DNA from 3 places in the Actinoplanes sp. NPDC020271 genome. Region 1 is predicted to be linked to each of the others. Evidence: riboswitches for the same ligand, from Rfam matches in the RefSeq annotation. Region 1 holds a riboswitch; each other region holds the start of a gene.

Region 1 (4,367 bases):
CTGTTCGCGAGCGTCGGCGGCTTCCTCTACTTCTGGCGCGGAGAGAAGGGCTACGGTCGTGGCTGACAGCGAGAAGATCCCCACCGTCGTCGCCGACGACGCACACATCGTCTACCGGATCGTCGGTGCGATCGGGGCGAACCAGACCAGCCCGCTCTCCGCCCTCAAGCGGATCGTCACCAAGACCAACTCGACCAACGTGCGCGAGGTGCACGCGGTCAAGGGCGTCAGCTTCGTGGCCTACAAGGGCGAGGCGATCGGCCTGATCGGCAGCAACGGCTCGGGCAAGTCGACCCTGCTGCGCGCGGTCGCCGGCCTGCTGCCGGTGGCCAAGGGTGCGATCTACGCGGCCGGTCAGCCGTCGCTGCTGGGCGTCAACGCCGCCCTGATGAACGACCTCTCCGGTGAGCGCAACGTCGAGCTGGGCTGCCTGGCCATGGGCATGACGCCGGAAGAGGTGAAGGAGAAGAAGCAGTCGATCATCGACTTCTCCGGGATCAACGAGCGCGGTGACTTCGCCTCGCTGCCGATGCGGACGTACTCGTCCGGCATGGGCGCCCGGTTGCGCTTCTCGATCGCCGCGGCCAAGAAGCACGACGTGCTGCTGATCGACGAGGCGCTGGCCACCGGTGACGCGAAGTTCCGCCGCCGCAGCGAGGCCCGGGTCCGCGAGCTGCGCAAGGACGCCGGCACGGTGTTCCTGGTCAGCCACAGTGAGCAGTCGATCCGGGACACCTGCGAGCGGGTGATCTGGCTGGAGTCCGGCGAGATCCGGGCCGACGGCGAGACCGAGGCCGTGCTCAAGGAGTACGAGAGCTACATGAAGAAGTAGCCGTTGCACGAAAGAAGCGCCCGGGCCGTCGGCCCGGGCGCTTCTTTCGTGGTCAGGTGACCGAGAGATGCACGTGGTTCGTATGGTCGGTCGACGGTGTGCCGCCGGCACCGCTGTACGACTTCCACCCGCTGCTCGGCAGCCAGATCCGTTTGAACCAGATCACGTAGAGCACACCGAGCGTGTCCGAGTTGTGGATGAAGTAGTTGGCCAGGTTCGTGCCGTACGTCTTGCTGGCGCCCGTCGCCACCCCGCCGAACCCGTCCTTGTCGGCGGCGAAGTCGCAGGCCCGGCCCTTCGGATGCTCCCCGCTGTTCTGGTGCCGGAAGCAGGCGACGTAGCGGGTGAAGCCGGCTTTCTGCGCCTGCTTCATCGCGTAGAGCAACCGCGGGGTGATGCAGCCCGTGGTGGTCGGATCGTCCACGGTGCAGCCACCGGCGAGGCTGCCGGACGGTTTGTCGGCGTCCGAGCCGCTGCCACCGGAGCTGCCCGAGTCGTCGTCACCGGTGTCGCCGCCCTGGTTGGCTTCCTTGAGCGCCTGCTCCGCCTGGGTCTTCTTCTTGGCCATCACGTTGAGCTGGCGCTGCTGGTCGAGGACGGTCGCGTCGATCGCCGCCTTCGCCTTGACCTGGTTGTCCCGGGTGGTCCGCAGGTCGGAGATCGCCTGGTTCTGCCGCTCGGCCACGGTGGTCAGCAACTGGGCGCGGTCCAGGAAGCCGTCGGACGTGTCCGCGCTGAGCAGCGCGCTCAACGGGCCGAGCCGGCCCATCGTGTACGCCTGCGCGGCGTACTTGTCCAGCGACGCCTGCTGGGGGGCGATCTGGGCGTCCAGCTCCTTGAGCGTGGTGGCCAGCTTCGTCTGCTGCGTCTTGGACGTCTGCAACTTGGTCTTGGCGGTGACGTAGCCCTTGGAGGCCTCGTCGAGCTTGTCGAGCAGGGACTTGGAGCCGCCCTCACCGTCGTCGCCGGACTCCCCGGGCGCGGCGAGGGGCCGGGGGGCCGCGAGCGCCGGTGTGCCGGCACCGGCTATCCCGCATGCGGCGACCAGCAGCGCGAGAACGGCCACCCATCGTCGCCGCACAGTCACATGCTGCACTGGCTGTTTCCTTCCGTCGGCCGCCGGTCGGGTTAGCTGACGGGTTCGGGACGAAGGAAATCCCTACCGCTGGCGCGGATTCACCCCGGAAGAAATGTGGATCCCCGGCTCGCTCGTTGTTGCGATTAGGCGGCGGTTCCCGGGCGGGAACCGGGACCGACCATACCCACTCGATCGAGGAATCGACAGTTCTCGTACTTATTGCTATGCCTCGGTCACGAGGGGTGACGCCCATTACAGAAAGTCGTTGCAAGGTAACGGCTTTGACGGTTTCTCTGACCCTGATGCCGAGTGATATCTCAGGTAAACTGGCCGCCGGTCCTGCCAGGACGGCACCGCCCCCGAGTTGCCGGCAGGCCGCCGCCCAATCGCCGAAAGGCGAGCCGGGGAACCAGGTAGTTGGGGTGAATCCGCTTTGCGCGGTAGGGATAGCTTCCGTCCCGAACCCGTCAGCTAACTCGGTCGGCGGTGACTAGGAAGGATTGTTGATGACCGCACGTCCCCGCCGGTGGCTGATGCTTGCCCTGGCGCCGCTCGTGGCGACCACGATATTTGTGGCACCCGTCACGCCGGCACTCGCCGCGCCCAGCGGCGGCTCGTCGACCCCCGCGGAGGGTGACGATGACGACGATCTCTCCGCACAACTCGAAGCGACCAACCGACGGTTCGTGAACGCCAAGGCGGCCTACGAGACCTCGGCCAAGAACCTGAAGACGCTCAACACTCAGAAGGCGGACGCCGAGAAGCGCCGCGACGCGCTGATCCCCGAGGTCAACGCGATCGCCCGCCAGCAGTATGAGTACGGCAACCTCAGCACGCTGAGCTTCCTGCTGCAGGCCGACGACTCGTCCGACTTCATCAAGAAGGCCGTCTCGCTCGAGGAGATCAACAAGCTCCACGACGCGAAGCTGAACGAGCTGAACAGCGCGTTGGCGACGATCACCGACAGCGTCACCAAGATCGCTGCCGAGGTGAAGAACCAGAAGACGCAGCTGACCATCCAGCAGAAGCAGCACGACTCGGCGGAGGACCAGCTCGAGCTGCTCGGCGGTGGCACCGGCATCAACAAGACGATCACCAACGGTTTCGTCGACGCGACCTCCAAGGTTGCCGCCCCGGCACCGCGCAACTCCGACGGCGGTTTCTCGCCGGAGTCCTGCAACCAGGACGACCCGACGACCGACGGCTGCATCACCAAGCGGACGCTGCACCTCTATCAGGAGGTGAAGAAGGCCGGCTTCAACCGCTTCGTCGGATGCCATCGTGACGGCGGTCCGTTCGAGCATCCGAAAGGCCGGGCCTGCGACTGGTCACTGCAGAACAGTGGCTTCTCGGTCGCGCACAACGACGACATGATGAGGTACGGGAACGACCTCACCGCGTTCCTGGTGCGTAATGCCGACAAGCTCGGGATCTACTACGTGATCTGGTACAAGCAGATCTGGTTCCCGGCGACGAACAACTGGCATGCCTATCACGGCCCGAGCGACCACACCGACCACGTGCACGTGTCGTTGTTGTAGCGCTCCCCGCCGCACGGAAAAGCCCCCGGTCCTTCGCGGACCGGGGGCTTTCTCGTTCGTACGGGGAAATCGGGCTCTTGATCGTGACCGTGGATCAGGGATGCGGGGTGGCCCGGCGAACCGGAGCGCGGCCCGCGGGCTGCGTCGGCGCGGGACCGACCGGCCCGGCCGACGGGATCGGCATGGTCACCGGGCGCACCTGGGTCACCTCGATCTCCTTGCCGTGGTGCAGCAGCGTCAGGCGAGCCGAGCCACCGCCGTTGCGCAGGGAGTAGGTGACCTCGTCGGCGGTGACGTTGACCCGCAGGCGCAGGCCCCGCCAGAGCAGCGAGAAGTCCAGGTTGTTGATCCGGCTGGGCAGCCGCGGCGCGAACGCCAGCTGACCGTTGAAGTCACGCATGCCGCCCAGGCCCGCGACCAGCGCGATCCACGAACCGGCCAGCGACGCCACGTGCACGCCGTCCCGCGCGTTCTGGTGCAGGTCGTGCAGGTCCATCAGGGCGGCCTCGCCCAGATAGTCGTGGGCCAGCTCCAGGTGACCGGTCTCGGCCGCCATCACCGCCTGGATGCACGCCGACAGCGAGGAGTCCCGGACGGTCCGCGCGTCGTAGTACGCGAAGTTGCGGGTCTTCTCCTCCGGGGTGAACGCGTCGCCCCGGATGTACATGGCCATCACCATGTCGGCCTGCTTGACGACCTGCTTGCGGTAGAGGTCGAAGTACGGGTAGTTCAGCAGCAGCGGGTAACCCTCCGGCGGAGTGTTCTCGAAGTCCCACTCCTCCAGCCGGGTGAAGCCCTCGCACTGCTGGTGGACGCCGAGCTCCTTGTCGTACGGGATGTGCACGGCGGCCGCCGCGTCCCGCCAGGAGGCGGCCTCCTCGTCGTCGACCCCGAAGCGGCGGGCCAGATCGGGGTG
Region 2 (4,367 bases), on a different contig from region 1:
GTCGTGGAAGATCTCGCTGATCTGGACGCCCCGCCGGGTCAGCTCGGCCCGGGCCTCCTCGATGTCGCGCACGATGAGGTGGACGTTCTCCACGGTGCCGGGCGCGGCGGTGCCGATCCCGACGCCGAACGCGATCGAGCAGTGCGACCCGGGCGGGGTGAACTGCACGACGCGGTAGTCGTCGCCGCACACGTAGTCGAGGTCCTCCCGCCAGCCGAGCTGGTTGTAGAACTTCTTGGCCCGGTCGATGTCGGTCACCGGCACGGCGATCAGTTCCAGTTGATATTCCACGGTCAGATCCCGAGGGCGTCGAAGAGGTGGAGCCAGATCTCGCTGCGGGTGGGAAAGGCCGGGATCGCGTGCCGCAGGCGGCTGATCGGCACCTCGCCGACCACGGCGATCGTCGCGGCCTGCAGGAAGTCGGCGACGCCGGCGCCGGTCAGGGTGACGCCGACGAGCACGTCACGGTCGGTGTCGACGAGGAATCGGGCGGTGCCGCGCGGGCCGCCGGTGAACGCGCCTCCGGCGTTGCCGTCGGTCGGCACGTCGACGACCCGGACGGCCAGCCCGGCCGCGGCGGCGGTCACGGTGGTGTGCCCGACCGCGGCGACCTGCGGTTCGGTGAAGATCACCCGGGGCGCGCCGGGGCCGTCCCCGAGGTGCTCGGCGGCCATGCCGCGGCCGAGGACGTCCCCGGAGGCGATCGCCGCCTGGTACTTGGCCATGTGCGTGAACAGCGCCTTCCCGTTCAGGTCGCCGACCACGTAGAGCCAGTCGAGCCCGGGCACGCGCATGTTCTCGTCGACCTTGACGTAACCGGTCTCGTCGATCCCCAGCCCGGCCAGGCCCAGGCCGGCCGCCTGCGGCTCGCGGCCGGCGGCGACCAGGATCTCCGCGCCGGTCACGCTGGTCCCGTCGCTCAAGGTCACCGTCACTCCGGCTTCCGGATCCCGGCGTACGGCCGTGGCCCGCCCCGCGGCCCGGATGTCCACCCCCTGCTCGGCCAGGGACGCGGCCACCTGCTCCCCGGCGAACCGCTCCTCGCGGGGCAGCAGCCCCCGCTCCCCCGGGATCAGCGTCACCCGGGCCCCGAGCGAGGTGAACGCCTGACTCATCTCCACGCCGACGACCCCGCCGCCGATGATGATCAGCGACTCGGGCACGGCCGGCGTGGTGACGGCCTGCCGGTTCGTCCACGGCTTCGCCTCGGCCAGCCCGTCGATCGCGGGCCGCGCGGCCCGGGTGCCACCGGCCAGGATGACCGCGCGCCGAGCGTCGAGGATCTCGTCGCCGACCGCGACCCGCTTCTCGCCGGCGAGCCGCCCCCAGCCGCGGACCAGGGTGACCCCGCGCTCGGTCAGCCACGGCACCTGGCCGGCGTCGTCGAGGTGACCGATCAGCTCGTCGCGGCGGCGCAGCACGGCCGCCACGTCCAGGTCGCCGGTGACCGCGGCGCTCACCCCGGCCGTCCTGCGGGCCTCGGCGAGCAGTTCGCCGGGACGCAGCAGCGCCTTCGACGGCATGCACGCGTAGAACGAGCACTCGCCGCCGACCTTGTCGGCCTCCACGATCGCCACGTCGAGCCCGGCCTCGGCCAGCCGTCCGGCCGCCACCTCGCCGCCGGGTCCGGCGCCGATCACCACTACGTCAAAGGTTCGCATGACGAAAATTCTGGCTCGCCGGTCGGGCCGTTCGAACCCGGGACTCACCCTGGGGACGGCCGCCCGGGTACCCGGGTGCCCGGGGTGATCCCGCTGAACCGGTAGCACTCCTCGTCGTCGATCCCGTTCGGGTCCGGGTCGATCGTGAGCCGCGCGGGCAGCCCGGCGGCGTCCGCCTCGAACTCGACGTGAGCGTCGGCTCCGGCGCCGAGCGCGCTGTCGAGCAACTCGGCGACGGCCGGGTACTCGGGCGGCACGGCCAGGATCTCCGGAGCGTCGATCCGCGTGCCGGACACCACCCGGCCCTGGACGACGACGATCTCGTAGGTGCCGAGCAGCGCCCGCTCGCCGCAGCTGGACGTCAGCACGTAGGAGTAGTCCGGCGGCAGTTTCGCCTCAGCCGCGCGAAGGGGCTCGGCGGACTTCTCCGCCGTACCGGAAGAAATGCCACCACAAGCGGAAAGCGCAAGGGCGGAGATCACAGTGAGGAGCGCGGCCGGGCGTTGTCGGGATTCCACCATGAGCCATTCGACGAACGATTACCGCCCGCGGTTCCGCTCTTTCCGTCGTTCGCGGTAAATCGCACCGTTTTCGGGACTTTATCCGGCACGAACAAGATCAAATCGTCGCAATACCGTGAAGAGAGTCACTATTCAGGGCGAAAAATTTGGTCGCCGGCCCTTCGCTGTGGTTACCGTCGGTCGTCCCGCGAAATCGCGGGCACTGTGGACGGTCCGCCGAATCCCGCCGCCGATCCGCACAAGAAACTCAGGCGGGAGCGGGGGACCCACTTTCCGGCGCGATGAAAGGAACTCGCGCCTCGGCCCTGGTCGGACCACGCGACCGGGCCTCGGGGTGAAGCCGCATGTGACGCGGCCGGGCCACTCTGCCCGAACCCGACAGCTCACCTCGTAGGCGTGGAGGAGAAACCCCATGTCTCGGATCGGTAGACGAACGCGCCTTGCTGCCCTCGGCCTGATGACCGCGAGCGGCATGCTGCTCGCCACGGCCGCCCCGGCCAGCGCTTCCAGTGTGAACTGGGACCGGGTCGCGCAGTGCGAGTCCGGCGGCAACTGGCACATCAACACCGGCAACGGGTATTACGGCGGCCTGCAGTTCAACCGCAGCACGTGGATCGCCAACGGCGGCGGCAAGTACGCGTCGACCGCGAACAGGGCCAGCAAGTCGGAGCAGATCAGGATCGCCGAGAAGCTGTACGCCAAGCGTGGCCTGAGCCCGTGGCCGGTCTGCGGCAAGAAGGCCGGCGTGAAGTCCCCGGCCAAGTCGAAGCCGAAGACCACGAAGAAGAAGACCACGAAGAAGACCACGGTCAAGAGCAACGGCAAGACGTACGTGGTCAGGTCCGGCGACACCCTGGCCACCATCGCCAAGCGGCACCACGTGGCCGGTGGCTGGCGCACGCTCTACAAGCTGAACAAGGGCGTGCTGCACTCGCCGAGCCTGATCCACCCCGGTCAGCGCATCAGGCTGTAGCCGCGGGCGGCCGGGTCACCGCAGGTACTGCACGACCCCCGGGTCGAGCGGGATGGTGACCCGGCCGGACCGGTCCCAGCGTTCCAGGGTCCACCAGTTGCGCTGCTGACGGATGGTGACCTGGACGTTCGGGGACTCGCCGTGCCAGGCCGAGCCGCCGGCGCCCACCCCGTACTTCGCGCGGGCGAACACGCCGACCTTGGTCAGGGTGGCGCAGGCGCGGCAGCGGCCGTCCTCGGTGACGACGCAGTCGCCGCAGGTGGCACCCTGGCAGAGCCGGCACGGGCGGACCGCCTCGGGGCAGGCCGGGCAGGTGGGGAGCAGGCAGTGCGCGCACCACGCGAGCGTGCCGGCCAGGTGGTGGTTGCGGCAGGCCTGCAGGCTGGTCAGGGCCGTGCCGGTGGACTCGTCGACGACGTACCCCTGAGTCCTACCCGGCGCGACGTCGTAGACGATCGGCAGCTGGACGCCGTCGGCGAGCTGCCAGGTCTCGGCGACGCGCAGGCCGACCGCGATCCGGGTGACGTCGACCGGCCGGCGGCGCAGCCGTCGCAGCAACGCCTCGGTCAGCTCCTCGGGCAGGTCCAGCGGGGCGGCCGGAGCCTGCGCGGCCGGGGCGCCGATCGCGAAACGGGCCTCGGCCGGCTCCAGCTCCTCGCCCGGCGGGTGCTCGACGATCCGCGGGACGACGAGCTGCTGGACGCGCTGCGCGCCCTGCACGTGGATGCCGGTGAAGTCCTCCTGGCGGGTCACGGCGGTGACGTCGGCGAGGCGGCCCGCGGTCAGCAGGGTGGCGCCGACCATGCCGCGGTTCATGTCGCCCGGGGACTTGCTCAGTCCGTGCCAGGCGGGGCGGCCGGCGTCGCGACGAACACCGAGCTGGGCGTGCCGGCCGATCCGGGCGAGGACCGCCTCCCACGCGCCGAGCTGGGCATACGCCACGATCTCGGGCTCGGGCTGCCAGTCCTCGGCGGCCCAGGCGGCGCGACCGGCGGGCTCTTCCCACTCGGCGACGGCGTCGCCTGCCGCGATGCCGCGTTCATCGACGCCGGTGATGTCATCGAGTATCAGCCGGCTCACGGTAGGTGATCTTACTCGGGCGACGCTTGCCCGACGATTTCTCGCCATGCGCCGGTCCTCTGCGGACAGCAGGATCATCGCAATGATCAACATTCCGTCCAGAAGAGCGCTGCTGGCCGCGGCGCTCGGGCC
Region 3 (4,367 bases), on a different contig from region 1:
CTCACGCCATCGGGGAACGTCATCCCTGTGGGCGACTGAACTGTGGCGTGGCGTGCCGCATCGTGGCCGATGGTCCGGTTCGGCGGGCGTCGCTGGGTCGTACGCGATCAATTTGATGTTCGGGTTTGTTTCAGGCCGGTCGGTGACCGGTCGATGCTGCACGTGAACCCCACGGGCGAACAACCCGTAATACCGGGTGTCCAGGCACCACGGTGACGAGCGTCGCGGCGTCCAGGTGATGCCCGTCGCTGTGGACGATGAGAGGCCGATGGTGTTATGAGGCGCGGGAAGGGTATCCGTCTATCCGCAAGACGGTCGCAGAGAGTTCGCGCTCAGCTTCCGCGCACTGGGCTCTCAGGTAAGACCCAGGCATTCGTGACACTTTCGATCAGCCGGCCGGAATCAGCGCAGGCAGCCATTTGTTGTGTAGATGTCAGCAACCGCAATGCACGAGCTGCGGACGTTACGGGAGAGGGCTGATGGACGCAGGTAATGCCCGTAACAGGGTTAGTGACGGCAATGAGGGGACCGTGGGCAACGTGGAGAAGAACACCGTGATGCGTACCGACCAGGTCGCCGAGGAACGCGACCTCGTCGGAGTCTACCTGCACGAGATCTCCCGGACGCCGCTGTTGGACGCCGCACGGGAGGTCGAACTCTCGAAGGCGATCGAGGCGGGCCTCTACGCCGAGCACCTGCTCGAGCAGGGCGAGGCGCGTCGCGGCATCAGCCGGGAAGAACTCGAGCGGATCGTCGCCGAGGGCAGCAAGGCAAAAGACCTGTTCATCCGGGCCAACCTCCGACTGGTCGTCTCCATCGCCCGCCGCTACGTGCGCTCCGGCATGCCGATGCTCGACCTCATCCAGGAAGGCAACACCGGCCTGGTCCGCGCGGTCGAGAAGTTCGACTACGAGCGCGGTTACAAGTTCTCGACGTACGCGACGTGGTGGGTGCGCCAGGCGATCAGCCGGGCCATCGCCCAGCAGGAGCGCACCGTGCGACTGCCGGTGCACCTGGTCGAGGACGTCAACCGCATGCGCAACGTCACCCGTCAGCTCGTCCGTGAGCTCGGCGGCGACCCGGAGCCGGAGCAGATCGCCGCGGCCCTGGGCGTGACCGTGGAACGGGTCAACGAGCTCACCCGCTGGGCTCAGGACACCGTCTCGCTGGACACCCCCGTCGGCGACGACGGCGACACCAACCTGGGTGACCTGGTCGCCGACAGCGACGCCCCGTCGCCCGAGGAGATCGTGCTGAGCGCACTGGAGCGCCAGCGCATCGAGGGCCTGCTCAATCACCTGGACGACCGCTCGGCCGGCATCATGCGGGCGCGGTACGGGCTGGAGGACGGCCGCGAGCACTCGCTGACCGAGGTGGCCTCGCGCTTCTCGCTCAGCCGGGAGCGGATTCGCCAGCTGGAGATCCAGGCGCTCGGCCGGCTGCGCGAGCTGGCCCGGGCCGAGGGCCTGCAGGCCGCCTGACCTGACCGTCGGCTACCGACAAAGACGAAGAAGGCCGGCACCCCGGGGGGTGCCGGCCTTCTGCCTGTTCGCGGTGTTACAGAACCCGGCCGTATCCGTCCGGGGTCATGATGTTGATGCTGCGGTGCAGGACGTCCCGCCCGGCCGACGGCGCGTCGATGATCATGCCGTCGCCGACGTAGATGGCCACATGTCCGCCGCTGCGGTAGTACACCAGGTCACCGGGCTGGAGCTTGCTCTTGTCGGTGAAGAACTGGGCGTACGGCTTGTTCTTCTGCTGGGCGGCGCTGTGCGGCAGCGTGTGGCCGGCCTTGGCCCACGCGGCCATGGTCAGGCCCGAGCAGTCGTAGGAGTTCGGACCGGCGTCGCCGAAGCCGTACGGCTTGCCGATCTGGTTGAACGCGAACGTCACGGCCACGCCGGCGTCACCGGAGATCTTGGGGATCACGCCGGTGTACGAACCGGTGTTCTCGGTCGCGCTGCCGTAGAGGTCCTCGCGCATGTCGTACAGCTTCTGGAGATCCTTCTTGATCTTCTTCGTCTGTGCGTCGAGCTCCTGGGACTGCACACTCTGTTTGGTCTGCTGAGTCTTGAGAGCGGCCTGCTTGTCGGCGAAGGTCTGCGTGGTCTCCGTGAAGTTGTCGATGTCCTGCTGGTTCGACTGGCTGAGCTGCTCGAGGTAGCCCATCCGGGCCAGGAGATCGCTCTGGTTGCTGCTGAGCAGCACCTCCGCCGGACCGACCCGCCCCGTCATGTACGACGAGGTGGCGATCTTCTGCATCCGGGCGGTGGCAGTGGTGAGCGCCGCCTGGGCGGGCTTGAGGGAGGCGTTGAGCTTGGTGATCTCGTCCTGGGTCTTCTTCAGGTCGATCTTGCTCTTGTTGTACGCCTCGGTGACGTCCTCGAGCTTGTCGGAGGCAGCGGTGATCTGCTTCTCCAGCTCGGCCTTGGACGGGGCCGCGTGCGCGGCCGTAGCTCCCGACGTGGTGATCGCCAATGCGGTCAGCGCGACCACCAGCGCCCGGAGCCTGGTACGGGGGTGTGGCACTGGTCAGGGGCCTTTCTTCCGCTTCTTAGCCACCTACCGGGTTAGCTGACGGGTTCGGGCTGGAAGATGGCCCTACCGCGCGCATGCGCGCGGACTCACCCCGAGATCGTGGTTCCCCGGTTCGTGGCGGCGCCGGCCCGGGGGACTGGGCCGATCGCCACCCATGATTCGGCGGCGTTGGTCGGCGCCACCGGAAGGTTTGTGGCTGCGGACCGAACCAACCGCATCAACTTATCGGGGTGGAAAACAAAATCAAGTCCTTCGCGGGTGAAATTTGGCAATGGTCGGTCTTGCGAACTTAATCCCGATAACCGGCTGTCATTCGGCCCGCGCTGAGCGTTATTCCAGCGCCTTTTTCAGCGTGCCCCGGCGAGTTCCGTATTCGGCACCCAACGGCGTGTCACGCTCCGCTCGGCCCAGAACGAGAAGAACGGAATGGTGCCCGCCAGCATCACGATGATCATCCGGCTGAAGGGCCAGCGCGCCCGGCGGGACAGATCGAAGGTGAGAAGCAGATAGATCATGTAGAGGAAGCCGTGCAGCGGGCCGATCACCGCGACCACCGTGTCGTTGTCGCCGAGATACTTCAGCGGCATACCGACCAGCACGAGAACGACCAGGAACACGCCGACGATCCAGGCGATGATCCGGTAACGGGTGAGGGCGCCCTGCACGGTGGGGTCTCCTTCTACTTCTTGGCGGCGCGGTAGTCGGCCGGACGGGCACCGGGGTGCTCGGCGAGCCACGTCAGATAGTCGTTGTAGGCGTCGAGCTCAGGGTCGGCGCCGGTGGTCTCGGCGGCCGCCGCGACCGCGACCCGCACCGGACGGCCCAGCGCGACCGGGCCCTGCGGATCGCGGACCGGCTCGGCCACCGGCTCCTCGGCGGACTCGGCCCCGGGCTCGGACCGGCGCCGGAACAACTGGATCTCGCGGATCCAGATGAAGACCACGAAGCCGGCGAAGACCGGCCACTCGAACATGTAGCCCCAGCTGAGCGAGTTGCCCCCGGTGGCGCGGCTGAACTGCCACCAGCCCAGCCCGAGGCAGCCCGCGGTCAGCACCAGCGCCAGGAGGTGCCGGGCGACCCACGCCGGAGTCCACAGCCCTTTCATGCCCACGAGACTACCGGCGGGTTTGGTGATCGCCTGCACGGGCAAGCGTCAACTCACGAACCTCGACCCGGAAGCGGAGGGACACGATGACGGACGGGCACCCGACAACCGGTTTCGACACCGGGATCGACCCGGCGGGACTGGCCGACGACGACCTCTTCCGTGAACTGGCGAGCCTGTACCGGACCCGCCTGGAGACGCTACGGCACGGCCCGGACGCGGCGCTGGAGAACCACTTCCGGCGGACCGCGGAACTGGAGACCGAGTACATGGCCCGGTTCCCCGGTCGCGAGGTCGACCCCGGCCGCGTCACCCAGGCGTTCTGATCCTCGAAGGGACCCCCACCATGACCAGCCTGCAGGACAAGGCCGCCGAGGTGGCACACGCCTACGCCCCGCACGAGCACCGGCCGCTGGGCGGTTACCTGGCCGCCATGGGCGCGTTCGGCGCGCTCGCGGCGAGCCTGACCGCCGCCGCGAAGGTCACCGGGCGGCCCGTCCCGGAACGGCCGGCCCTCGGCGACGTGGCCCTGCTCTCGATCGCCACCCACAAGCTCAGCCGGTTGATCGCCAAGGACTCGGTGACCAGCCCGCTGCGTGCCCCGTTCACCCGGTACTCCGAGCCGGCCGGTGCCGCCGAGCTCAACGAGGAGGTCCGGGACTCCGGCAGCAGCGTCAAGCACGGCATCGGGGAGCTGATCACCTGCCCGTTCTGCCTGGCGCTG

The links. A riboswitch is a leader RNA that binds a small molecule or an ion and turns the genes downstream of it on or off. The one in region 1 is predicted to bind cyclic di-AMP.
Region 2: another riboswitch for cyclic di-AMP. It lies ahead of ACH442_RS39855 (transglycosylase family protein); the one in region 1 lies ahead of ACH442_RS41550 (coiled-coil domain-containing protein).
Region 3: another riboswitch for cyclic di-AMP. It lies ahead of ACH442_RS10920 (NlpC/P60 family protein); the one in region 1 lies ahead of ACH442_RS41550 (coiled-coil domain-containing protein).

The regions. Positions count from the first base shown of each region.
Region 1 is NZ_JBIRWQ010000032.1:49,368-53,734, forward strand. It holds gene ACH442_RS41540 (ABC transporter permease) at 1-66, shown strand, start outside; gene ACH442_RS41545 (ABC transporter ATP-binding protein) at 59-832, shown strand; gene ACH442_RS41550 (coiled-coil domain-containing protein) at 885-1,913, opposite strand; cyclic di-AMP (ydaO/yuaA leader) riboswitch at 1,934-2,070, opposite strand; cyclic di-AMP (ydaO/yuaA leader) riboswitch at 2,280-2,413, shown strand; gene ACH442_RS41555 (coiled-coil domain-containing protein) at 2,417-3,451, shown strand; gene ACH442_RS41560 (glycoside hydrolase family 65 protein) at 3,546-4,367, opposite strand, start outside.
Region 2 is NZ_JBIRWQ010000029.1:58,581-62,947, reverse strand. It holds gene ACH442_RS39870 (VOC family protein) at 1-291, opposite strand, end outside; gene ACH442_RS39865 (dihydrolipoyl dehydrogenase family protein) at 294-1,661, opposite strand; gene ACH442_RS39860 (DUF6174 domain-containing protein) at 1,706-2,143, opposite strand; cyclic di-AMP (ydaO/yuaA leader) riboswitch at 2,387-2,594, shown strand; gene ACH442_RS39855 (transglycosylase family protein) at 2,640-3,155, shown strand; gene ACH442_RS39850 (hypothetical protein) at 3,171-4,235, opposite strand; gene ACH442_RS39845 (GH92 family glycosyl hydrolase) at 4,318-4,367, shown strand, end outside.
Region 3 is NZ_JBIRWQ010000004.1:147,640-152,006, reverse strand. It holds gene ACH442_RS10925 (RNA polymerase sigma factor RpoD/SigA) at 480-1,481, shown strand; gene ACH442_RS10920 (NlpC/P60 family protein) at 1,558-2,529, opposite strand; cyclic di-AMP (ydaO/yuaA leader) riboswitch at 2,544-2,713, opposite strand; gene ACH442_RS10915 (DUF3817 domain-containing protein) at 2,886-3,203, opposite strand; gene ACH442_RS10910 (hypothetical protein) at 3,218-3,643, opposite strand; gene ACH442_RS10905 (DUF6158 family protein) at 3,730-3,969, shown strand; gene ACH442_RS10900 (DUF1360 domain-containing protein) at 3,990-4,367, shown strand, end outside.